Regions from separate parts of the Peribacillus phoenicis genome, predicted to be linked through region 3. Evidence: riboswitches for the same ligand, from Rfam matches in the RefSeq annotation. Region 3 holds a riboswitch; each other region holds the start of a gene.
What was found. A riboswitch is a leader RNA that binds a small molecule or an ion and turns the genes downstream of it on or off. The one in region 3 is predicted to bind cobalamin.
Positions count from the first base shown of each region.

Region 1: linked by a shared signal. The riboswitch ahead of ABC374_RS09375 ((2Fe-2S) ferredoxin domain-containing protein) and the one ahead of ABC374_RS03900 (ribonucleoside-diphosphate reductase subunit alpha) in region 3 are both predicted to bind cobalamin.
Region 2: linked by a shared signal. The riboswitch ahead of metE (5-methyltetrahydropteroyltriglutamate--homocysteine S-methyltransferase) and the one ahead of ABC374_RS03900 (ribonucleoside-diphosphate reductase subunit alpha) in region 3 are both predicted to bind cobalamin.
Region 4: linked by a shared signal. The riboswitch ahead of ABC374_RS19105 (FecCD family ABC transporter permease) and the one ahead of ABC374_RS03900 (ribonucleoside-diphosphate reductase subunit alpha) in region 3 are both predicted to bind cobalamin.

Region 1 is NZ_JBDFMF010000001.1:1,940,161-1,945,831, forward strand. It holds gene ABC374_RS09345 (YozQ family protein) at 1-16, shown strand, start outside; gene ABC374_RS09350 (energy-coupling factor ABC transporter ATP-binding protein) at 120-965, opposite strand; gene cbiQ (cobalt ECF transporter T component CbiQ) at 983-1,759, opposite strand; gene ABC374_RS09360 (energy-coupling factor ABC transporter substrate-binding protein) at 1,746-2,057, opposite strand; gene ABC374_RS09365 (energy-coupling factor ABC transporter permease) at 2,059-2,802, opposite strand; gene ABC374_RS09370 (hypothetical protein) at 2,836-2,994, opposite strand; cobalamin riboswitch at 2,978-3,167, opposite strand; cobalamin riboswitch at 3,371-3,560, shown strand; gene ABC374_RS09375 ((2Fe-2S) ferredoxin domain-containing protein) at 3,713-4,081, shown strand; gene cobJ (precorrin-3B C(17)-methyltransferase) at 4,096-5,671, shown strand, end outside.
Region 2 is NZ_JBDFMF010000001.1:4,315,949-4,321,619, reverse strand. It holds gene metE (5-methyltetrahydropteroyltriglutamate--homocysteine S-methyltransferase) at 1-2,237, opposite strand, end outside; cobalamin riboswitch at 2,384-2,576, opposite strand; gene ABC374_RS21240 (potassium channel family protein) at 2,816-3,235, shown strand; gene bcp (thioredoxin-dependent thiol peroxidase) at 3,298-3,768, shown strand; gene ABC374_RS21230 (aminopeptidase) at 3,780-4,889, shown strand; gene ABC374_RS21225 (D-2-hydroxyacid dehydrogenase) at 5,038-5,671, shown strand, end outside.
Region 3 is NZ_JBDFMF010000001.1:776,757-782,427, reverse strand. It holds gene ABC374_RS03915 (SulP family inorganic anion transporter) at 20-1,477, shown strand; gene ABC374_RS03910 (hypothetical protein) at 1,563-1,709, shown strand; gene ABC374_RS03905 (manganese-dependent inorganic pyrophosphatase) at 1,809-2,738, opposite strand; cobalamin riboswitch at 3,032-3,212, shown strand; gene ABC374_RS03900 (ribonucleoside-diphosphate reductase subunit alpha) at 3,351-5,648, shown strand.
Region 4 is NZ_JBDFMF010000001.1:3,891,816-3,897,486, reverse strand. It holds gene ABC374_RS19120 (DUF4179 domain-containing protein) at 1-147, opposite strand, end outside; gene ABC374_RS19115 (sigma-70 family RNA polymerase sigma factor) at 144-710, opposite strand; gene ABC374_RS19110 (GNAT family N-acetyltransferase) at 1,001-1,510, shown strand; cobalamin riboswitch at 1,617-1,803, shown strand; gene ABC374_RS19105 (FecCD family ABC transporter permease) at 1,996-3,069, shown strand; gene ABC374_RS19100 (heme ABC transporter ATP-binding protein) at 3,066-3,833, shown strand; gene ABC374_RS19095 (ABC transporter substrate-binding protein) at 3,863-4,852, shown strand; gene ABC374_RS19090 (VOC family protein) at 5,029-5,484, shown strand; gene ABC374_RS19085 (pentapeptide repeat-containing protein) at 5,539-5,671, shown strand, end outside.

The DNA of each region.
Region 1 (5,671 bases), 1.2 Mb from region 3:
TAAAGAAGAAAGGTAATAAAATTTGTTTTTTTATGAACAAGAATTATCGCCTGCTATTTTGTTGATAAATCGGTTAGTTCCCCTAGCTTCTGATGAAACAAGAGCTAGGGGAAACATAATTAATAAATTCTTTCTGTCTCCAACTTTTGAAGCAATTCTTTCTTCGTTCTTGGGAAAAAGTCCCTTTCAAAAGGGTTCCTTGATTGAAGAAGGGCCTGAAACATTTCAAAAACCCACGGTTTCTCCAGATGTGCCTGCAGCAAAACGTCTTCATCATGGAAAACGGAAATAGGGTCCCCTTGGTATATGACCTTACCATCGTTCATGACAACGACTTCATCAGCCCATTGATAAGCTAAATTAACATCATGAGTTGATAGGATAATCGTTTTGTCAGGGTGATGGATACTGTCCAGCAGAGCCATGATCTGTCTTGAGAAATAAGGATCCAATCCAGCGGTAGGCTCGTCCAAGAGCCAGACATCGGGTTCCATGGCGAGTATCCCCGCAATGGCGACACGTTTTTTTTGCCCAAGGCTCAAAAAATGGGTAGGTCTGTCTTTCAGTTCCGTTACTTCCGTTTGGGCCATTGCCCAATTTACTTTCTCCTGGACCTTAATTCTATTCAATCCTAAATTCATCGGTCCAAACGATATATCCTGTTGTACATTAGCGGAAAAGAGCTGCGAGTCGGGATCTTGAAAAATGATCCCGACTTGCTTTCGTAATGATAATAATGATTTACGGTCATATTTCATTTTCTTGCCCTTAAATCTGATTGTTCCTGCTGTAGGTTGTAAAAGACCATTTAAATGGAGGAATAAAGTCGATTTGCCGGCACCATTATTGCCTAATAATGCAATCTTTTTACCATGTTGAATCGTTAGCGACAGATCGTTTAAAGCGAACGTTCCATCTGCGAATTGATGGGTGAGGCCTTCTATATGAAAAATATGCTCGTCCATTGTTGGTTGCCTCCAATTTACAAATATCCATTAATAAAGATTAAGCTTCCTAATATTGCAATCGCGATCAGCCAATTGCGTGAGGAATAGGCGTAAGTATCCTCGATATAGGAAAGATTCTCCTGATAGCCTCTTGCGTTCATGGCCATCGTCAATTGCCCAGAGCGCTGCAATACTCCTAAAAATAAAGACGAGATTAGTAATCCGAGTGAACGTATGCCTTTCCTTAATGAAACATACCCCAACCGTGAAGCTTGTGCTTGGTGAATGGCCAAAGCTGTATCTAAAAAAATAAAGATGAAGCGATAGGTCAATTCTATTAAATCGATCAATAAGGAAGGCACTTTAAATTTTCGCAGCACGGATAGGATGACGGTAATGGGTGTAGTTAAGGTAAGGAAATATAAACAGCTGATGCTGCCCAATACGACAGTGATCAAATTGGCCACTGTACCGACGCTGTCATCGCTTATGAATATTTGCCAGTTCCCGACCTTCCAGGACCACCATATATTCGATATCGATGTAAATTTACTTGTGAAAGAAAAAAGGATGGTAATTGTTCCAGATAGTATAAAAAATCCTGGCAATAGAAGTAATTTAAGATAATAGGAAAGCGGGATTTTTGCCGCAAAAATGATTAAAGCGCTCATCACCGTAAAAGTGATGAGCGAAACGGCCATATCCCTTACCGTTAACGAAAACAGCAAAAGGGAAAGTGCAAAAACCATCTTTTCCAACGGATGTACATCCTTTAGCCCATTGAAATAGGCATATTTATCAATGAGTAACATGCTTCGATTTTTCTGCCAATTCTTGTTTGGTTTGCTTATTCCTTTGTCTCATCACGCCAATGAAGTATCCAATGAAACCGGCTCCGATTGCAGCTTGAAGCGCAAATAATAAGCTTTCGGTTTCTGCACCTGGCGGCTCCCAAATACTGTTGAACCATGGCTTGTATTCCGGATGGATTTTAGTGATGGCTTCCTCAGCTTCGCCGTCGGCACCGCCAAATTCCGTTCCTTGTTGGGTGATTAACGGTATGGTTGCAAGAATGACAACCAGGAAAAGCAGCAGTAGACTTTTTTTCATATTAACGGGCCTCCTTGGATAAAACTCGCAGCAATTTCAATTCGCCTAGATTGTATTTTTTTAAGAAATTCATCACGACGACTGTCAATAACCCCTCACTGATTGCCAAGGGAATTTGGGTAAGGGCAAAAATCCCTGCAAATTTACTGAAAGAGGCCATGAATCCTCCTACCTCGGATGGAAAAGCAAGGGCAAGTTGAACGGAAGTGACCACATAGGTTCCTAAATCTCCAAAAGCAGCCGCCAAGAAAACGGCAAGTGAAAAAGACCACCCCAATTTAGTTGCACCCTTGAAGACAAAGTAAGCAATGAACGGTCCGCAAACGGCCATGGAAAATGCATTGGCTCCTAATGTCGTCAATCCTCCGTGAGCCAGTAATACAGCTTGAAATAACAGAACGATGGAGCCAACGACACTCATGGCCAATGGTCCGAATAATATGGAACCCAAACCAACTCCGGTAGGGTGCGAAGAACTTCCGGTAACGGAAGGGATTTTTAAGGCCGATAAAATAAATACAAATGCGCCCGATAGGCCAAGTATCATTTTTGTTTCTGGGTTTTCCCTTACTTTGGACCTAATGGACCGGTAACCCAAGATTAAAAATGGAAGCGTCAAGGCCCACCAGAATATAGCCCATTCTATGGGTAAAAAGCCCTCCATGATATGCATGGCCAATGCCCGTTTTGGAACAAAAAGCAGTAAAATGACAAAATAAATAATTTTCCAATTGGTTCTTTTCATTCTTTCTCCTTTCAACACTTTTGATTTTTCTGATCAATCTTGAGAAGAAAAGCGGCGCCCAAAATAAAAAGCACTTCTCTCAAAGGAAAGAAGTGCGTAATGAACAGGAATTTTGCAGCATGAACCAACCATGGGCCATTCTGCCTGATCCGCACGCCCATCCTCGTAGGCTGAAACAGTTTCACGCTTCATGGCAGGTCTCCTGGCTTTGGTTCATCATCCCATTACATCCTTCCCATCTCATTTGACAGTGGATTAAAGTAATGGAACTTCCCTTTACAGTGGCGGGACCGCTCCGGATTTTCACCGGCTTCCCTTTTAAGCTGAATTCCGAGAAATTCAACACCATGAAACTTATGTAATTATTTTGAAAATTCTCGTATAGTTTACCATAAAGAAATTATTCCAGCTACACTATCTTTTTTTTTTCGGGACGAAGTTTGTTGCGAGGAAAGGATTGTAACTGGTTTTACACTATTAAACTTTTCTAAACAGTCGGAATAAACTATTGAATTTTGATAAAGTTGTTATATGATAGATTAAGTTAGTTAGAAATGTATAATAAAACCAAATATTTCATTTTAAAAGTGCCCTTGTGTGAATAAGCAAGGGATAATAGGGAAATCGGTGAAAATCCGATGCAGCCCCCGCTACTGTAAACGCTGATGAAATTGTCGATAGCCACTGGCCTGATGCCGGGAAGGGACAAAGTAAAATGAAGCGTAAGCCAGGAAACCTGCTTTTAAAATTGCATGATACTTTTCGGAGGGAAAGGTAGAAGGACTATGACGATTTTGGGAGGATTTGGCATGCTTGCCTTAGGCTCCTCATTCATATAGTTTTTTTAAAACCTTGACTCTAATGTTAAGGTTTTTTATTTTGCCTTTTCCCTGAACTCAGGAGGAAGAAGATGACTACTTGGAATTTGACGGGTACAAATACGCATCTGTTGATTTGTAATGGGAGCAGCTGCATGAAAAAGGGCGGGGAAGAAGTAACCCAAGCGATTCGTGATGAAATTGCTTTAAAAGGACTGGATCTAAAAATCCATACAACCAGGACACGCTGTAACGGAAGATGTAAGGATGCCTGCGTTGTGATTGCCTATCCCCAAGGAAACTGGTATCGAGTGGAAACGCCTGATTTCGGTCGGCAGATCGTCAGTAATATCGATGAGGGTGAGTTTGTTCCACAGATGATCTATCAATTCAATGATGGCGAAATGACCCCTAATCCAGATTTTCCTGCTCATACGGGTATTTCAAAGAACAAAGCGTAAAAGGAGATGTCTTAATGAGTACAAACGGTAAATTATTCGTCGTGGGCTTTGGGCCCGGGAATTTTGAACACATTACCAAACGTGCCGTCGAAGCCCTTCAAGAAAGTGACTACATCATTGGTTATAAAACTTATGTTGAACTCATTCAGGGACTGCTTACAAATCAAACGATCATTAGTACGGGGATGACTGAAGAGGTATCACGTGCACAGGAAGCAGTGAAACAAGCGGAGCTGGGAAAGAAAGTGGCGGTGATTTCCAGTGGGGATGCCGGAGTTTACGGGATGGCAGGGTTGGTTTATGAAGTATTGATTGAAAAAGGCTGGAAAGAAGAAACTGGAGTGGGCATTGAAGTCATTCCTGGCATTTCTGCAATCAACTCATGTGCGTCTTTACTTGGGGCACCAGTCATGCACGATTCGTGTACGATCAGCCTCAGTGATCATTTAACTCCTTGGGAACTGATCGCTAAAAGGGTTGAAGCAGCTGCAATGGCAGACTTTGTCATTGCACTTTATAATCCGCGCAGCGGCAGGCGGACCCGGCAAATTGTTGAAACACAGAAAATTCTCCTTCGCTACCGCTCGCCGGATACACCTGTCGGGTTGGTGAAAAGTGCTTATCGCGATAGGCAGGATGTTGTTATAACCAATTTGCAGGATATGTTGAATCACGATATTGGAATGTTGACCACCGTCATTATCGGGAATTCATCCACCTTTTTATATGATGAAAAAATCATCACACCAAGAGGCTATCAGAGAAAATATACTTTGAATTCGGAAAAGCAAACATTGAAGCCCCATCAGCGACTGCAAAAAGAAGCGGAACCGTGGGCATTAGATCAAGAAGCCTTAACCGAGTCCGCTGGAGGAGTTGGATTACTTACAAAAGCACCAGAAAAGAAGCCAGCTTCCTTTGAAATGGCAATGGAGGCCCTGTCAAGAGTCAAGGGTCAAACCGTTAAGCAATCCATTCAGCCGATTGTTCAGCAAAAAATGGAGTCGGTATTCGAACTTGCCGTTAGTCCAGGTGTGGCGAATAAACAATTCACTCCCAAACAAATGATGACACTTGCGGAAGTTGTCGGGGAAAAGGGAACGATGGAATACACGCCAAATCATAAAATCGTCTTAAAGATACCGACAACGGATCCGGAAGTCATTACGGGGAAATTGCAATCAGCAAACTTTCTTTTGTCGCCGATTGGAGATGTACTGACATTAAAAGCCTGTGATTTCTGTGATGGTGAAAAAGCGGAATCCATTCCTTATGCGGATGAAATACACAGGGTGCTTGGCGGAATGAAAATGCCCAAGGAACTGAACATCGGTTTTAATGGGTGTGGGATGGCTTGTTATAGTGCTGTGATGGATGATATCGGGATTGTCTTCCGAAAAGGGAAGTTCGACTTATTTCTTGGAGCTAAACCGGTTGGAAGAACAGCCCATCCGGGTCAGCCGGTAGCGGAAGGGATTGAACCGGAACAGCTTGTTGAACTGATTACGGACATTGTCGGGGAGTATAAGCAAAATGCCCATCCAAATGAGCGGCTTTTTAAATACTTCAAACGTTCGAAAAAGATACAGA
Region 2 (5,671 bases), 3.5 Mb from region 3:
GAAGCGACGGTTTCCGGGATACCCCTTGTTTTCAGTCCGCAGTCGGGATTGATCCAAAACTGGTCTTTATCCAATACCTTGATCCCACGTTCAATCATATCTACCATTTCTTCCACTGCCGGCACACGCGGGCTATGAATATCATACACACCCAGACCAATGCCTTTTTCATACGTTTTTTCCTCGAATGCGGAAGCAAGCTCCCCATGGCTACGGGATGTTTCGATGGAAATTACATCGGCATCCAGGGAGGAGATGACATCCATGAAACTGTTGAAGTCGCAATAGCACATATGCGTATGAATTTGGGTTGTATCCTCCACGCTTGATGTGGATATCAAGAACGAATTCACAGCCCAGTTCAAATACTCGTCGCGATCGCTTCTTTTCAATGGCAGACCTTCTCTAAGTGCAGGCTCATCAACCTGAATCATTTTGATTCCAGCGGATTCCAATGCAATGACTTCTTTTTCCAAAGCGAGCGCCAGCTGATAGCAAACATTCTCCCTGGAAATATCATCACGAACAAATGACCAGTTCAAAATCGTAACAGGACCTGTAAGCATTCCCTTTACCGTCTTCTTCGTCAGTGATTGTGCATATACACTTTCTCTGACTGTCATCGGTTCGATGAAATGGATGTCGCCGTAGATGACTGGTGGTTTCACACAGCGGGATCCATAGGATTGTACCCAACCCTTTTCTAAAAAGACGAATCCGCCTAACTTATGGCCGAAGTATTCAACCATATCCGTCCGTTCGAATTCCCCGTGAACAAGGACATCCAAACCGATTTCTTCTTGGATTTCAATCCATCTGCCAATTTCTTCGTTAACGAATATTTCATATTGCGAAGCGGTCCATTCTCCTCTTTTGAATTTCCCGCGTGCTTGTTTAACTTCAAATGTTTGCGGAAAGCTGCCGATCGTAGTCGAAGGGAGAAAAGGCAATTTGAAAAATTCCTGTTGTTTTTGGTAACGTTCCTTAAATGGAAGCTGACGGGCGGCGGTCCTGGTTTTAACCTTTTCGACATTGGCTTGTACAGTTCCGTGATTCCGGGCATTTGAACTTGCTAAAGTTTGAAGCGTGAATTTATTGGCATCGACTTTTTCGGCAATTGCTTCAAAGCCTTGATTATTCCCTTTGACCAAGAGTGTGATTTCCTCAAGTTTCTCATCAGCGAAAGCGAGTGCCTCTTTCGCTTCTTTTGAAAGGGCGGTTTCATTACGAACTGTCACCGGGACATGAAGCAGGGAACAAGAGGGCTGAAGCCAGATTTGGTCTTCGGCTACAATTGTCTTAAGAGTCTCGATCAATTGGATTTTTTTCGATAAATCAGAAAGCCAAATGTTTTTTCCGTCAATCACACCTGCAGCAAGCACTTTGTCCTTCGGGAAGCCGAATGCTTCCAGGTTGCTTAGATTCCTCCCTTTGTCATGTACAAAATCAAGACCGATTCCTTGGACTTGTAATTCGATGACTTCTTGGTAATGTTCCACGGCATCAAAGTATGTTTGTAGCATGATGTTCAGGTTTGGTGCTGCTTCATTCAGTTTTTCATAGAGGTAAGTAACAGTTTGCATATCTTCTTTGGAAATCGATGAAACAAGTGAAGGCTCGTCCATTTGAACCCACTTCACGCCTTCTTGCTCCAACTCCCGCAGGATTTGCGTGTATAGGGGAAGCAGGCTCAGGATGATGCCAGGGATATCTTGTTTTTTGAAGCCTTTGGAAAGGGAGATGAAAGTATAAGGACCGATCAATACGGGCTTCGTTTCAATCCCTAGGTTTTCCTTGGCTTCCCGATATGCTGCAAGTGGTTTGTTTTCTGTTAACGTCAGCTGTGGCACCTTTAATTCAGGGACAATATAGTGATAGTTCGTATTGAACCATTTCGTCATTTCGGAAGCTACTTCATCATTGTTTCCGCGAGCCATTGAATAATAAACGGAAAGGGGGACGCTTCCGCTTTCATAGGCTGAATAACGTTCAGGAACAAGACCGAACATGACGGACATATCGAGCATTTGATCATAGCAAGTGAAGTCGTTGACAGGAATGATATCAATGCCTCGCTTCTTCTGTTTTTGTAAGTTGCCTAAACGGATGGCTTTTAGCTGTGCCGTAAATTCTGCTTCATCGATTTTACCGGACCAGTAAGACTCCAATGTACGTTTCCATTCACGATTTTCCCCGATTCGAGGGTAACCCAAACTACTGCTTTTCAATATTCCCATCCTCCTATATTCATTTAATTGAGCAATAAAAAAAGCATTCCTAACCGTCAAAAGAGATGGTTAGAAATGCTTAAAATAAAGAGGCATGCAAAATGCCCCTTAAAATTATAAGGTCCCTAACACCTCCCTATCTCCCGTAGGTTAAAACAGTGTTGTCGAAATAGGCAGGTCTCCTGACTTAGGGATTAACATTAGCGACGGGCCTTCCCGATCTGTGGATCAGTGGCATATTGGATGGCGCTAACACTCCCATTACAGTGGCGGGACCGTGCCGGAATTACACCGGACTTCCCTTTTAATCCTAATTTAAAATTAGGAACCTATTTCCACATATGAAATTTGACAAAACCTGCCTTGATAACTGTTTGCAGGCTAAAAATTTATAAAATAAAAACTATTATAAAAATTTAGACAATCTTAACATATCCGACCAAAAGGGTCAACATGAAAAAAAGATTCAGGAAAAGTATGCGGCTATTAGGTGTGTAGGTGATAAGGGTCTGTTCCTAAAAAAGAATATATTGTTTGGACAGGGAGTATGTATAGAGGAAGTGGCGTTTTGAAATGGGGCGTGGGGGATGACTTTCTACATCTTGATTGCAGGAATCATTTTTTGCATGGTGATGAGCATTCGTACGTTATTTCTTGTTGAGTCGGGAGGAAAGAAGTTTTCTCTGGAGGATATGCTGTGGCTAGGCAATTTATATGCGACGATATTAGTTGGATTTGCACTGATTTATTTATTATACGAACTTCAGAATCATTCGGTGATTCTTGATATGGGCAATCGATTGGATGGCACTTTCTATGAACAGTTGAAGACTTCTTTTTATTTTAGTGCGATGACGATGTTTTCTGTAGGGTATGGAGATATAGCCCCGATTGGCATGGGGAGGATGATAGCTACGATTCAGGCTTTCATCGGTTATACACTGCCGGCAGCGTTCGTGATCCGGACGGTGATTGATTTGGAGCACAAAGATAGGAAGGATAAATGAAAGTTGTGTTTCTTTCGATTATTGGGTACTCTTACCATAATGAAAGAAATGGAGGGTTCAATATGACAGTTAAAATTGGAGAAAAAGCACCTGATTTCAAGCTCCCTGCAAACAATGGTGAAATGGTGTCCCTATCGGATTTTAAGGGGAAATATATTGTTTTATATTTTTATCCAAAAGACATGACGCCAGGCTGCACGACGGAGGCCTGTGATTTCCGGGACCATAATGAGCAATTTGAGGAAATGAACGCTGTCATCATTGGAATCAGCCCAGACCCAGCTGCACGTCATGAAAAATTCATCGAAAAACATGGATTGCCTTTTCTGCTGCTGGCTGATGAAAATCATGAAGCGGCTGAATCATTTGATGTGTGGCAATTGAAAAAGAACTTCGGCAAGGAGTATATGGGCATTGAACGTTCAACTTTCCTGATTGATAAGTCTGGTAAGGTAGTCAAAGAATGGCGTAAAGTAAAAGTCAAAGGCCACGTCGAAGAAGCTCTTGAAACTCTTCGTGACCTCGAAAAATAAGGGACAGGCAGATGAAGGATGAGCGAATAACGAAGCTTGCAGCCAGGCTGATTCATCATTCGATACAATTACAGCCAAAAGAGAGAATCCTCATACGGGGTCATATCAACACGAAACCATTATTGAAAGAGCTGATTGATGAAATTTATAGAGTGGGTGCTTACCCATATGTAGAACTCGAAGACGATGAAATAAGCCGCCACCTGTTACAAGGGAATGTAAAGGAACAACTTGACACCTCTTCGCAATGGGCCTTGAAGAAATATAAGGATATCGATGCGGTCATCATCATCACCGGGGAGGAAAACGATGTGGGAATGACCGATGTTCCCATCGAGAGGCACCGTCTTCAAGGGGAGGCTATGAATTCCCCCACTCTTTTCTATGTAAACAACCGACGTTGGGTCTTGCTTAATTATCCCACCAACGCATTAGCGCAAAAAGCCGGCATGACCTTCGACAGGTACGAAGATTTTCTTTTGAATGTATGCAACATGGATTACGGGAAAATGGAGACGGCCTTGAAACCGTTAAAACAATTGATGGAACGAACTGACAATGTCAGGATCGTCTCGCCAGGAACGGATTTGACCTTCTCCATCAAAGGTATGCCGGCCGTCATATGTGCCGGAAAAAAGAATTTACCGGATGGGGAAGTGTTTACGGCACCCATAAAAGATAGTCTCAATGGAAGGATATCCTTCAACACACCAACAACCTATGAAGGATTCACCTTTAGTGACATAGAATTAAACTTGGAAAAGGGAAAAATCATTAAAGCTACTTCCGATCGTGACTCTGAAATGAACCGAATTCTGAATATTGATGAAGGGTCCCGATTTATCGGGGAGTTTGCAATTGGAATCAATCCATACATATTGGAACCTATGGATGATATCCTGTTCGATGAGAAAATAAGCGGGAGTCTGCACTTGGCTCTTGGACTTGCCTATCAAGAAGCGGATAATGGAAACCGATCATCGATTCATTGGGATATGGTTTTGATTCAGCGGCCCGAATATGGGGGTGGTGACATCTTCTTTGACGACGTCCTGATCAGAAGGGATGGCGTTTTCATTTTGCCTGAATTAGATGCATTAAACCCAAATTCCTTAAAATAAAGCCTTTTTTAATAAGGCTAAGGCTTTTGTCCAACTCAAAAAGGGGACACCTGAATATGCTTTATTAAGGGAATACCTCCTCAGAGAAAGTTGCGCGGGACACATAGAGCCCGTGTTTTTTTATGTTAATTAAAAGGGAGAGATAAACATGTTAATACTTTCAACTGTCATTCCGAATGAAGGCATCCAAAAGAAGATGACGGAAGCTTTTCCTGACTTGGGCTTCATTTATCAAAAAGGATGGACGGGTGGGCCGCTTCGTGAAGCGGAAATCTTAATTACATATGGTGAAGACTTAACTGAAGAAATCATTGAAAAAGCTGCGAACTTGAAATGGATCATGGTCATGAGTGCAGGGATGGAATTAATGCCTTTTAAAGCCATAGAGGAACGGGGAATTCTGGTGACCAACGCAAGAGGCATTCATAAAATCCCGATGGCAGAGTATACGATAGGGATGCTTTTGCAATATGAAAAGAAATTGAAACTGCTTATGAAGAATGAAAAGGAAGAATTGTGGGATAGAAAGATTGAAGTAGGGGAATTGAATGGCAAGACGATGCTCGTTATTGGTGTGGGTGCAATTGGAGGGGAAGTGGCTCGTCTTGGGAAAGCCTTTGGGATGACGATGATAGGAGTGAATCGGAGCGGGAAACCAGTGGAATCCATCGATCACCTTTATGCCCTGGATAATTTATTGGAAGCCATACCGGGAGCCGATTATATCGTATCCGTCCTGCCAAGTACGGATGAAACGAAGGGCCTTCTGCAAAAAGAACACT
Region 3 (5,671 bases):
AGAAAGAAGGAGTGTTTCTTTGAATACATCTGCATACAAACAGGAATGGTTCGGCAACGTTAGAGGAGATGTTCTATCGGGAATTGTCGTTGCCTTGGCATTGATTCCGGAGGCGATTGCCTTTTCGATCATTGCTGGCGTTGACCCAATGGTTGGTCTATATGCCTCATTCTGCATTGCCATTGTCATCTCTTTCGTCGGCGGGAGGCCGGGAATGATATCGGCTGCCACTGGCGCAATGGCACTCGTCATGGTCGACCTTGTTAAAGATCATGGCTTGAACTATTTACTTGCTGCAACAATATTGACTGGTTTGCTGCAAATTTTACTAGGGGTCTTAAAAATCGGGAAATTAATGAAGTTCATTCCGAAGCCGGTCATGACTGGTTTTGTGAATTCTTTAGCCATCTTGATTTTCACGGCACAGCTCACCCATTTCGTGGGCGAAACATGGATCATGTATGTCATGACAGCCGTTTCATTAGCTATCATTTATCTTTTTCCGAAGATCACGAAAGTCATACCTTCACCACTTGTCGCCATCATATTCATGACGATCGTTGCAGTTACCACGGGGGCTACGGTGCGGACGGTTGGGGATATGGGGCAATTGACCGAAGCGCTTCCGATGTTCATGCTTCCAGACACCCCTTTGACCTTCGAAACTTTGGCGATCATTTTCCCTTATTCCATTGCCCTTGCGTTTGTTGGGCTGCTTGAATCGTTATTGACAGCTCAAATTGTCGATGAGATGACTGACACGGACAGTAATAAAAATAAGGAAGCCAAAGGCCAGGGGATTTCGAATATCATCGCCGGATGTTTTGGTGGCATGGCAGGATGTGCGATGATCGGCCAATCCGGTATCAACATTAAATCGGGTGGAAGGGGCCGGCTCTCGACATTTGTAGCGGGCGCATTCCTTATGGTATTAATCGTGGTATTGAATGATGTACTTATTAAAATACCGATGGCTGCACTTGTCGCAGTCATGATCATGGTTTCAATCGGGACATTTGACTGGTCTTCCCTAAAGAGGCTCACTAAAGCTCCTAAGTCGGATGCAGCCGTAATGATCGTGACGGTCCTCATTGTCCTTTATACACATGACTTATCAAAAGGGGTATTTGCCGGAGTGCTTTTGAGCATGATTTTCTTCTCGGCTAAGATTTCTAAAGTGGCAGTAGAGAAAACGGAAGACATCCAGGCTAAGAAAATCACTTATCGTATCAGCGGACAAATATTTTTTGCTTCTGTCCAAGACTTTGTTTCGAAGTTCGACTTCAAGGAAAAAGCTGATGCAATCGTCATCGACTTCAACCATTCCAAAATTTGGGATGCTTCAGCAGTCGGTGCTGTTGATACGGTTATCCTTAAATATCAGCTTCTGGGAATTCCTGTCCAAGTCCAAGGGCTCGATGAAGAAAGTTCGTCATTGCTTGAAAAACTCGCCACCTCAGAAAGTAAAATATCTTGAAGAAGTAACATTCTGCTGAATAGAAACTTTTCAAACCGACAAAATAGATAACATGAATCATTTCCTTTTGAAAGGAGCGAAAAGCATGACACCCGAGCAGGATTATACAGCAGCAAATCTGTCACCGGATTTATTGAATGAACTGAAAAGCTTTGAAAGCAAACTTGGCGAGGAAGCCAATAAAGAATTGATTGTCATCGCCTATGAAAAAGAAAAGGAAGCCTTGAATTAAGAAAAAAGACTCAAACACCCTTAATGGATGGTTGAGTCTTTTTTTTGCATGTACAGAGAAAGGATGCCCAAATTTTTAATGATCATCCCTTTTCCTTTATTACTTGCTGAATACGTCCGTTAAGACCGGCACGATTTGTTTTTTACGCGATACAACGCCTTCTAAGACGGCGATGTTGTTGTTTAATGACACGTCGTATGCTTTTTCCACTGCATAAGCTGCTTTACCAAGAGCCAAGGCAACAGAATCATTAGTCAAGATATCCGTTACGACGAATAGGAATAAGTCCAATTCCTTCACAGCGATTACCGCTTCAATCGCCGCTTCCAATTCAGCTTGCTTAGCAAGGACTTCGTTCGGATCAACAGCATTTACCTGTGCTATCTCCACTTTAGCCATTCCCATGGAGAATTCCTTTGCATCAAGAGTGATAAGCTGAGCAATCGTTTTGTCGCTCAAGTCAGCTCCCGCCTTCAACATTTCCAAGCCATATGTTTCAGCGTCGACTCCCGCAATGGCAGCCAATTCCATAGCTGCTGCAACGTCTTGCTCCGTGCATGTAGGTGATTTGAACAATAAAGAATCGGAAATGATGGCAGACAGCATAAGACCTGCGATCGCTTTAGGAACTTCAATGCCGTTTTCTTTATAAATTTTATTTAAAATGGTTGCCGTACAGCCAACTGGTTCCGCACGGTAATATAAAGGATCGCTCGTTTCGAAGTTAGCGATACGGTGATGGTCGATAACTTCCAACACACGGACTTGGTCAATATCTTCAGCACTTTGCTGGCGTTCGTTATGATCGACCAAAATTACTCCATCAGCTTCCCCTGCAACTTTTTCCACAAGACGGGGAGCTTCGAATTTGAATTGGTCCAATGCATATTGAGTTTCACCATTCACTTCACCCAGACGAACTGGTTCAGCATTGATACCTAACTGCTTTTTCAGATCTGCATAAGCGATTGCTGAACAGATTGTGTCTGTATCCGGGTTTTTATGTCCAAAAACTAATACTTTTTCCAAGATTTTATCCCCTTTTTCATAAATATTTTTCCGCGAATCCCCTCACCGCAATAAGGGAGAGCCACCTTTACTAGACACTTTATTTTAACACAAAATCCAGTAAAATCAGCGCTTGAATTATCCATTCCCCAATAAAATCTTTCATTACTTCACCCTCTGCCATCACTTTGTCAATAGATAAGGGTTGGTTTTTTTCAAATATATTAGTTGAATTATCATCGTATATGGCTTACGATAATATAAGCAGAAATACTAGATATTGATTACATAAACAATACCAATAACTATATATAGAATTTTTTGTAATCCAAGGTGCCAGTGATGGCTGAAAAGGGAATCCGGTGTAAACCCGGAACTGTCCCCGCAACTGTAAATGTGACGAAATGAGAAACCCACTGTATAGCTCTCTATACGGGAAGGACTCAAAGTAGGATGATCATGAGTCAGGAGACCTGCCTTGAATTTTTCACGTTTCTTATTCTTCGGGGATTGAGATGATGAAACGATAGTATAACGGCTATTTTTTCATGGCTCTTTTATTCTATCGTTTGATCCGCTCAATTCTTTGGGCGGTTTTTTTATTTTAGCGGAAGTTAACAAGGAGGATTATTAATGACTCAAACATATAACTCTACCATAAGTGAAAATGACACAGAAACGAAATCCATCCAGCTTGAGATGTTATCGAAGGAATTCGAAGGCCGTCTCGATATGGAAAAGTTCAAAAAGCGTTTTACAAAATGGCTTGATCGCAAAAGTGACTCAACCGAAGAACAGGCATCAAAAAAACTGATTCAGCTCGCTCTTGAAGGTGTGGATATCGATGCTCCGGATTGGACATTCGTTGCTGCAGCAGAACTGTTGAATACAATGTATAGGGATGCACAAGCCAATCGAGGTTATGAAGGCAAGAGTTATGGCCCATTCTATGAGCTGATCACAGAACTCTCCCAGCTTTCGGAAGGTCAGCGTTATCCAATTTATAAACCAGAACTGCTATCTTCATATACAAAAGCGGAAATTGAGGAATTGGGTTCGGTGATCGACCCGGAAAAAGATAAATTATTCTCTTACATAGGCATCTACTTATTGAACGACCGCTATCTGGCCCGCCCAAAAAAGGACAAGGTCTACGAATTGCCACAAGAACGTTTCATGATCATTGCGATGGAAATCATGCGAATGGAAAAAACGGAGCACCGCCTGCAACTTATAAAAGAAGCATACTGGGCCATGTCCAACCTTTATATGACCGTTGCGACTCCTACACTCTCCAATGCAGGTAAAACACATGGACAGTTAAGCTCTTGCTTTATCGACGCAATTGAAGATTCGATTGATGGCATCTATCTATCAAACTACGATGCAGCAAAAGTATCTAAATTCGGCGGCGGTGTCGGCCTTTACGTTGGTAAGGTTCGCTCGCTTGGTTCTGATATCCGGGGTTTCTCTGGAAACAGTTCCGGCACGACGCCCTGGATTCGACTATTCAACCAGACAGCTGTAAGTGTCGATCAATTGGGTCAACGTAAAGGTGCCATCGCGATTTACTTGGATGCCTGGCATAAAGATATCATGAGCTTCCTCGATTTGAAGACACAAAACGGGGATGACAGATTAAAAGCCCATGATATTTTTACAGGCGTATGCATACCGGATTTATTCATGGAGGCTGTACGCGACAGAAAAGAATGGTATCTTTTTGATCCGCATACCGTTAAGCAAATCCTTGGATTTTCACTTGAAGATCTTTATGACGAGAAGAAAGGCGAAGGAAGCTTCAGGAATCATTATGCACTTGCTGTCGAGGCCGCAGAAAATGGCACGCTTCCAAACTATAGCTTTGAAAAAATCAATGCGATGGACATCATGAAAAGCATCATGATTTCTCAATTAGAAGAAGGCGTACCGTATATGTTCTACCGCGATGAAGTTAATCGGAAGAATCCCAATAAACATAAAGGTATGATTTATTGTTCTAACCTTTGTACGGAGATTGCCCAAAACCTAAGCCCTTCGACGATCACGGATGAATATGAAACAGAAGATGGAGATGTTGTTGTGGTTCGTAAAAGCGGCGATTTCGTTGTCTGCAACCTTTCATCCATTAACTTGCCACGAGCGGTGGGCAGCGATGTTTTGGAAAGATTGATTCCCATTCAGATCCGTATGCTGGACAATGTCATTGATGTGAATAATCTTCCTGTCAAACAAGCATCCATCTCGAACAAACGTTACCGGGCAATTGGTTTAGGAACGTTTGGATGGCATCATTTACTTGCCACACAGAATATTTATTGGGAATCCGATGAGGCTGTTCAATATGCCGATGCTTTATACGAAAAGATCGCTTACTTAACAATCAAGGCATCCAACGAATTGGCCAAGGAAAAAGGATCATACCCATATTTTGAAGGATCTGATTGGCATACAGGGGACTATTTCGAACTGCGTGACTATACAGATCAAAAATGGATGGATTTAAAAGCAGACGTGCAGGAACACGGGACCCGTAATGGATATTTAATGGCGATTGCCCCCAATTCATCGACAGCCAAAATCGGTAATTCCACGGATGGCATCGACCCTTTGTATGAAATTGAATTTTACGAAGAAAAGAAAAACTTCAAATTCAAGGTGACCGCACCAGGCTTGACGCCAAATACGTATGAATATTATAAAAAGACGCGATTCAATTTGGACCAACTGGAAAGCATCAGGCAAAATGCAGCCCGACAACGCCATATTGACCAAGCAATCAGCTTTAATCTGTATGTACACAATACAATCAAAGCGAAGGTCCTGTTGGATATCCATTTAACTGCATGGGAAAGCGGGTTGAAATCAACGTATTATGTTCGTTCGACTTCTTCCGAATATGACAATGCCTGCGAAAGCTGTTCAAGTTAATGACAATCATGACCCAGTAATCT
Region 4 (5,671 bases), 3.1 Mb from region 3:
TTGCCAGCGTTTCATTTTTTTCTTCTTGCTTATTGATTTTTTTAGGGTTCTTTTGACTTTAGCTTTTTCTAGTTCGCTGACTTCTATTTCCTTAAATTCAGTTTCGTCTATGTCTATATCATTTAATAATTCATAAATATCCTTCATACGACACTGCCTCCTAACTTAAGATTCGTAGCTTTTTGACTTAGCTTCTTTTTTCCCCTATAAATTCGATTATCTATTGATGCTTTGGTCAACCCGAGTTTTATCGAGATATCCTCATTTTTTAAACCAAGAAAGTACTTCATGATAAAAATATCCCGATCTACAGGTTCTAAAAGGTCAATTAACTGAAGCAGTTCTTTTCTGTCTTCCAGTATAATCAGTTCGTCTTCTGCAGATTTTTCTGGATCTACTTCTGTGTAACCTGATGTAAGCTCCATTTTCTTCATGGCTTTTCGGTAATAATCAATCGCTTTAAACTTAGCGATCGCACAAATCCATTTTCTGAAATCAGTTGTATCCCCATGGAACTTTATTGAATTGTTCCAGATTGAAAGAAAAATATCATTGATGCATTCTTCCATGACACCGTCGTTCCTAAGAGGAGAGAGAACCTTATATGTTACCCCCTTGATTAGTGGCAAATAGGTATCCACTATAAATTCCAATGCGTCTTCTTCATGGCGTTGCAACCGCTCGATAAAATTTTTATTCGTAGACTTCATGACATGATTCCCCTTGTTTTTTGTAAAAGCTTTTACACTTTATACAACGTATATAAAAATATTTATTCTCAACTTTTTTGGGGTTTTTATAGAAATTAGTAGATACGGTGGTTCCATTAAAATTTGGAATGATATGGTATAGAGGGTATCAAATTTTGTCAGTATGCGACAGTGTTATCCATATAAACGGTTTTCAATATATATTTATCAGGGAGGATAAGCCCTTGGTTTTCTTGAATGATATATCAGGCCGCATATGCTTAGCGTTTTTTTGAAAGGATGAAAGAATGATGGATATATACATTGAAAGGCTTAATGAACGGGATGCACAAGCGTTATTTGCATTTGAATGCAATAATAGAAGGTTTTTCGAGCAAACAGTTCCAAGCCGGGGAGATGATTATTATAGCTCTGGAACGTTTGGAATCAGGCATAAGGAATTATTAAAAGAGCAAGAAGATGCTATCTCCTCTTTTTATTTGATTAAGGATGGTTCAGGCATAATCGTCGGCAGGATTAATCTTGTGGATATCGACCCTATTAAGGGGACGGCTCATGTCGGTTATAGAATCGGTGAAGCGTTTACGCAAAAAGGGATTGCGAACGAAGCTTTAAAGCTTTTGGTCAATCTGGCGCCGGAATTAAATGTGACTCAAATACATGCCAAAACGACAAGCGACAATATCGCTTCCCAAAAGGTTTTAGTGAAAAACGGTTTTGAACGGATTTCGATTAATGAGGAAATTAGTGCGGATACTGGTCAAAAGCTAACTTTCTACCATTATAGAAAGAATCTATAAATCCATATTCCTCTATTAATAGCCGCATTCCCATTTTTTTAATTGTGAAAAGATGGGGAGTATACTATACTAACGTTGTATTTAATGTTTGGAAAATTTTGCGAAGTTCATATATTTGCCGCTGGGTGCCTTTGTGTGAACAAAGGGTAACAGGGAATCGGGTGCAAATCCCGAGTGGTCGCGCCACTGTAACCAAGGAGTTTTCTTTCAGGATGTCACTTGACTCAGTCAGGGAAGACGAAAGGAAATGTTGATTTGGAAGCCAGGAGACCTACCCAGTGAGCATCACCAATTTTTCCTTCGCTGAGAGGAGAGGTGTTCGAGATTAAGAAAAGGCGGACTTAGGTCCTTCCGTATTTTTTGGCCTATACTCGTAACTCCATTCTTTGTTAAAAGGATTGGGGTTTTTTTGTGTGTTTTTTTGAAGGAGGATATCATCATTGGAAGAGTCATTGGTTAGAAGCTCATTGAAAGAGAATGAGGATATGCTTGACCATTTTGAGAGAAATGCCAAGCGCAGGTTTCGTTTCCTGATATTTTTCTTGCTGTGCATTCTTTTATTATCGATTACATTCGCTGTTACCCTTGGGCCAGTTAAGATGTCAGCAATAACGGTTTGGAAGATCGCCTTAGGGCATCTTCCTTTTATCGGTGATTCTCTGGAGGTGAATTGGAGTATCGCACAAGAGCGGATCATTTGGGATATCCGTCTGCCCCGTGTATTGCTCGGTGCGGTGGTAGGTGCGGGATTATCCGTAGTGGGTGTCGTCATCCAGGCCTTGGTGCGCAATTCACTTGCAGATCCGTATATCCTGGGCATTTCATCTGGTTCTTCTGTTGCGGCAACCCTTGTCATTCTTTTTGGGGCGCTGCCTATATTCGGACAATATGCGTTATCATTCGGTGCATTCCTGGGGGCCATGGCTGCGATGCTTTCCGTTTATTTATTGGCTCAAGTGGGAGGGAGAATTCAAACGACAAGGCTGTTATTGGCGGGTGTAGCCATATCGATGATCATGTCTGCCGTCACTAATTTCATTGTCACTCTTGCACCAAAAGATTCCGGCATCCGTGAAGCGATGTTTTGGATGATGGGTAGCTTAGCGGGTGCAAAATGGGAATACATACCGATTCCAGCGGTTGTGGTGCTTGTGGTTTCATTGTTCCTTATCGTACAATCCCGCTCCCTTAATATCTTATTGATGGGCGAAGAAGTCGCCGCGACGCTCGGAGTCAATATGGAAGCCTTCCGTAAAGTTCTGATCATCATTACGTCCCTTGTTACGGGGACAGTTGTGGCTGTAAGCGGTTCGATTGGGTTCATCGGTCTGGTAGTACCGCATTTAGCCCGGCTATTGGCCGGGACAGACCATAAACGTGTTCTTTCATGCAGCATATTGATTGGCATGATCCTCGTCATTTGGTCAGATGTATGTGCCCGGCTGGTCCTGGCACCTCAAGAACTTCCGATTGGCGTTGTCACCGCACTTTGCGGAGGGCCATTCTTCATTTGGCTTTTGCGGCGAAGTTCATATTCATTTGGAGGTGGGGGCAAGTGAGATTAGCTATTGAAGAAGTATCCTATTCAATTCTGGACACTCCTATCATTGAGGATATAACCCTTCATATAAAAACTGGGCAGTTCGTTGGGCTGATCGGCCCGAATGGGAGCGGGAAATCAACACTATTAAAAAATGCTTCCCGGATTTTGGAGCCGCATACGGGATCTGTTCACCTCGACGGCCGTGACCTTTACCGGCTTTCACAGAAACAAACAGCCCGGGAAATGGCGGTTGTCAGTCAGGAAACATCGCTGACCTTTGACTTTAGTGTACAAGAGATGGTTTGGATGGGAAGGCATCCTCATAAGCGATTATTTCAGGGAGATTCGGAGAAAGATAGACGAATCGTCAATCATGCATTAGCTCGCGTCGAAATGAGTGGATTTGAAGACAGGAGTTTCATGAGCTTGTCGGGTGGTGAGAAACAACGTGTCCTCATAGCACGCGCCCTAGCCCAGGAAGCGAACATCATCATCCTGGATGAACCAACGAATCATTTAGACATCCGGCATCAGCTCCAATTGCTGGACCTTGTTAAAAAGCTGGACGTTACCGTCTTGACGGCCCTGCATGATATAAATTTGGCAGCCATGTATTGTGATCATATATATGTCATCCAAAATGGCAAAGTGATCACATCCGGAACACCAGAAGCTGTATTGACGACAAAAATGATAAGGAAGGTGTTCGGGGTGGAAACGGAAATCGGCATACACCCCATCACGCAAAAGACGCATATCACCTTTTTAGCACATATATAAAAAAAACAATAGATATGAGGGGAAAATATATGACTGGTTACCGAAAGATTTTGTTAAGCATCAGTTTTTTGGCAATGATGATATTGGGCGCTTGCAATAACTCCGAGGAAGCTTCAAAGGACGGAGGCAAACAGAGTGAAAAAAGTGGAAAAGAAACAGTGGTCATCACGAATCTGGATCATGAATTCACCTATGCAGAGGCCCCAAAGCGTGCGGTTTCGCTAAATCAGCATGCGACGGAAATCATGCTTGCATTGGGGTTGCAGGATTCAATGGCAGGTACGGCTTATTTGGATGACGAAATTTTGCCAAAGTATAATGATGCCTATGAAACGGTGGCAGTGCTTTCCAAGGAATACCCTTCAAAAGAAGTTTTCTTTGAAGCAGAGCCGGATTTTGCATATGCTGGCTGGAAAAGCGCCTTTACGGAACAAACATTAGGAACCGTCCAAGAGCTGAAAGAAGCCGGAATCAATACATATATCCAAGAGTCTTCCAATACGTCAACACCGACTATGGAAGATGTGTATAAAGATATTGAGAATATTGGCCGCATCTTTCATGTAGAAAAAAAAGCAGCGGAAGTCATCGGAGAGATGCAACAGGATATAAAAGAAACTACAGCAAAAATCGAAAGTGCAGGCAAGCCCAAAAATGTTTTCGTATATGACAGCGGTGAAGAAGTCCCGAGAACGGCAGCGAAAAATAATTACATGACAGGGATCATTTCCATGGCTGGCGGCCAGAACATTTTTGGCGATACGGAAGGGGGATGGCCTGAGGTCAGTTGGGAAGAAGTCGTCGATCGGAATCCGGATGTCATTGCCATCATTGATTACGGAGATATCCCCATAAAGCAAAAAGAAGCATTCTTATTAAATAAAAGTGAACTGGCGGATGTACCGGCCATTCGAAATAAAGCGATCATTGTGCTTCCTCTTTCAGCGGGCGCGGAAGGGATTCGTGCACCACTAGCCTTACGGACAGTAGCCGAAGGACTCTATCCCGAGAAGTTTTGAACCCGACCAGGCGGATGCTGAACAAATGACCCGAATAATCGACACGAATGAAACGTGTCCTTGTTCGGGTTTTACTATATCCAATTAGAAGGATAATAGGATCGGTTTCTTGAATTATTTGTATGGCAGATCATAGTTCGTAAGAATGAAGATTTCAGGAGAAAGGAGAATGTAATATGATAGAAGGTTTATATGAAGCCCATTTACCAGTCAAGAACCTGGCCATCTCAATGGATTTTTATAAGAAAATAGGCTTAAAACTAGCTTGGAGGGATGAAGATACTGCCTTCTTTTGGATAGAGGAAAACAAAAGCTGGGTCGGCTTATGGGAAGGGAAAGAATATCAAACTCCATACCACCCTTCACTAAGGCATATCGCCTTTCGGGTAACTTATGATAATATGAAAAATTCATTAAATTGGCTAAAATCCCTAAAAATTGAAGTCGTCCCTTTTGGAAAAAGGACAACGATTGAACCTTTTGTGCGTCCGAACCAAGGAAACGCTTCCGTCTATTTCAATGATCCCGATGGCAATAGTCTGGAACTTATGTGTTCGATAAAAGTCCCTGATGCATATAAGCATATGACCGAAAAACTATCACTTGAAGAATGGGAAGAACTAAACTCTTAAATGATAACAAAAAAATCTACCAGTATGAAGGTTTTATAGAAGGAAGTGTAAGTATTGTTTAATCAATTAACGAATAACGATAGTATCCTTAATCAATTACGTGCAGACTGTGAGAATTGTTTTGGTTTGTGCTGTGTAGCTTTGCCTTATGCAAAATCTGCTGATTTTGCATTTGATAAAGATGGAG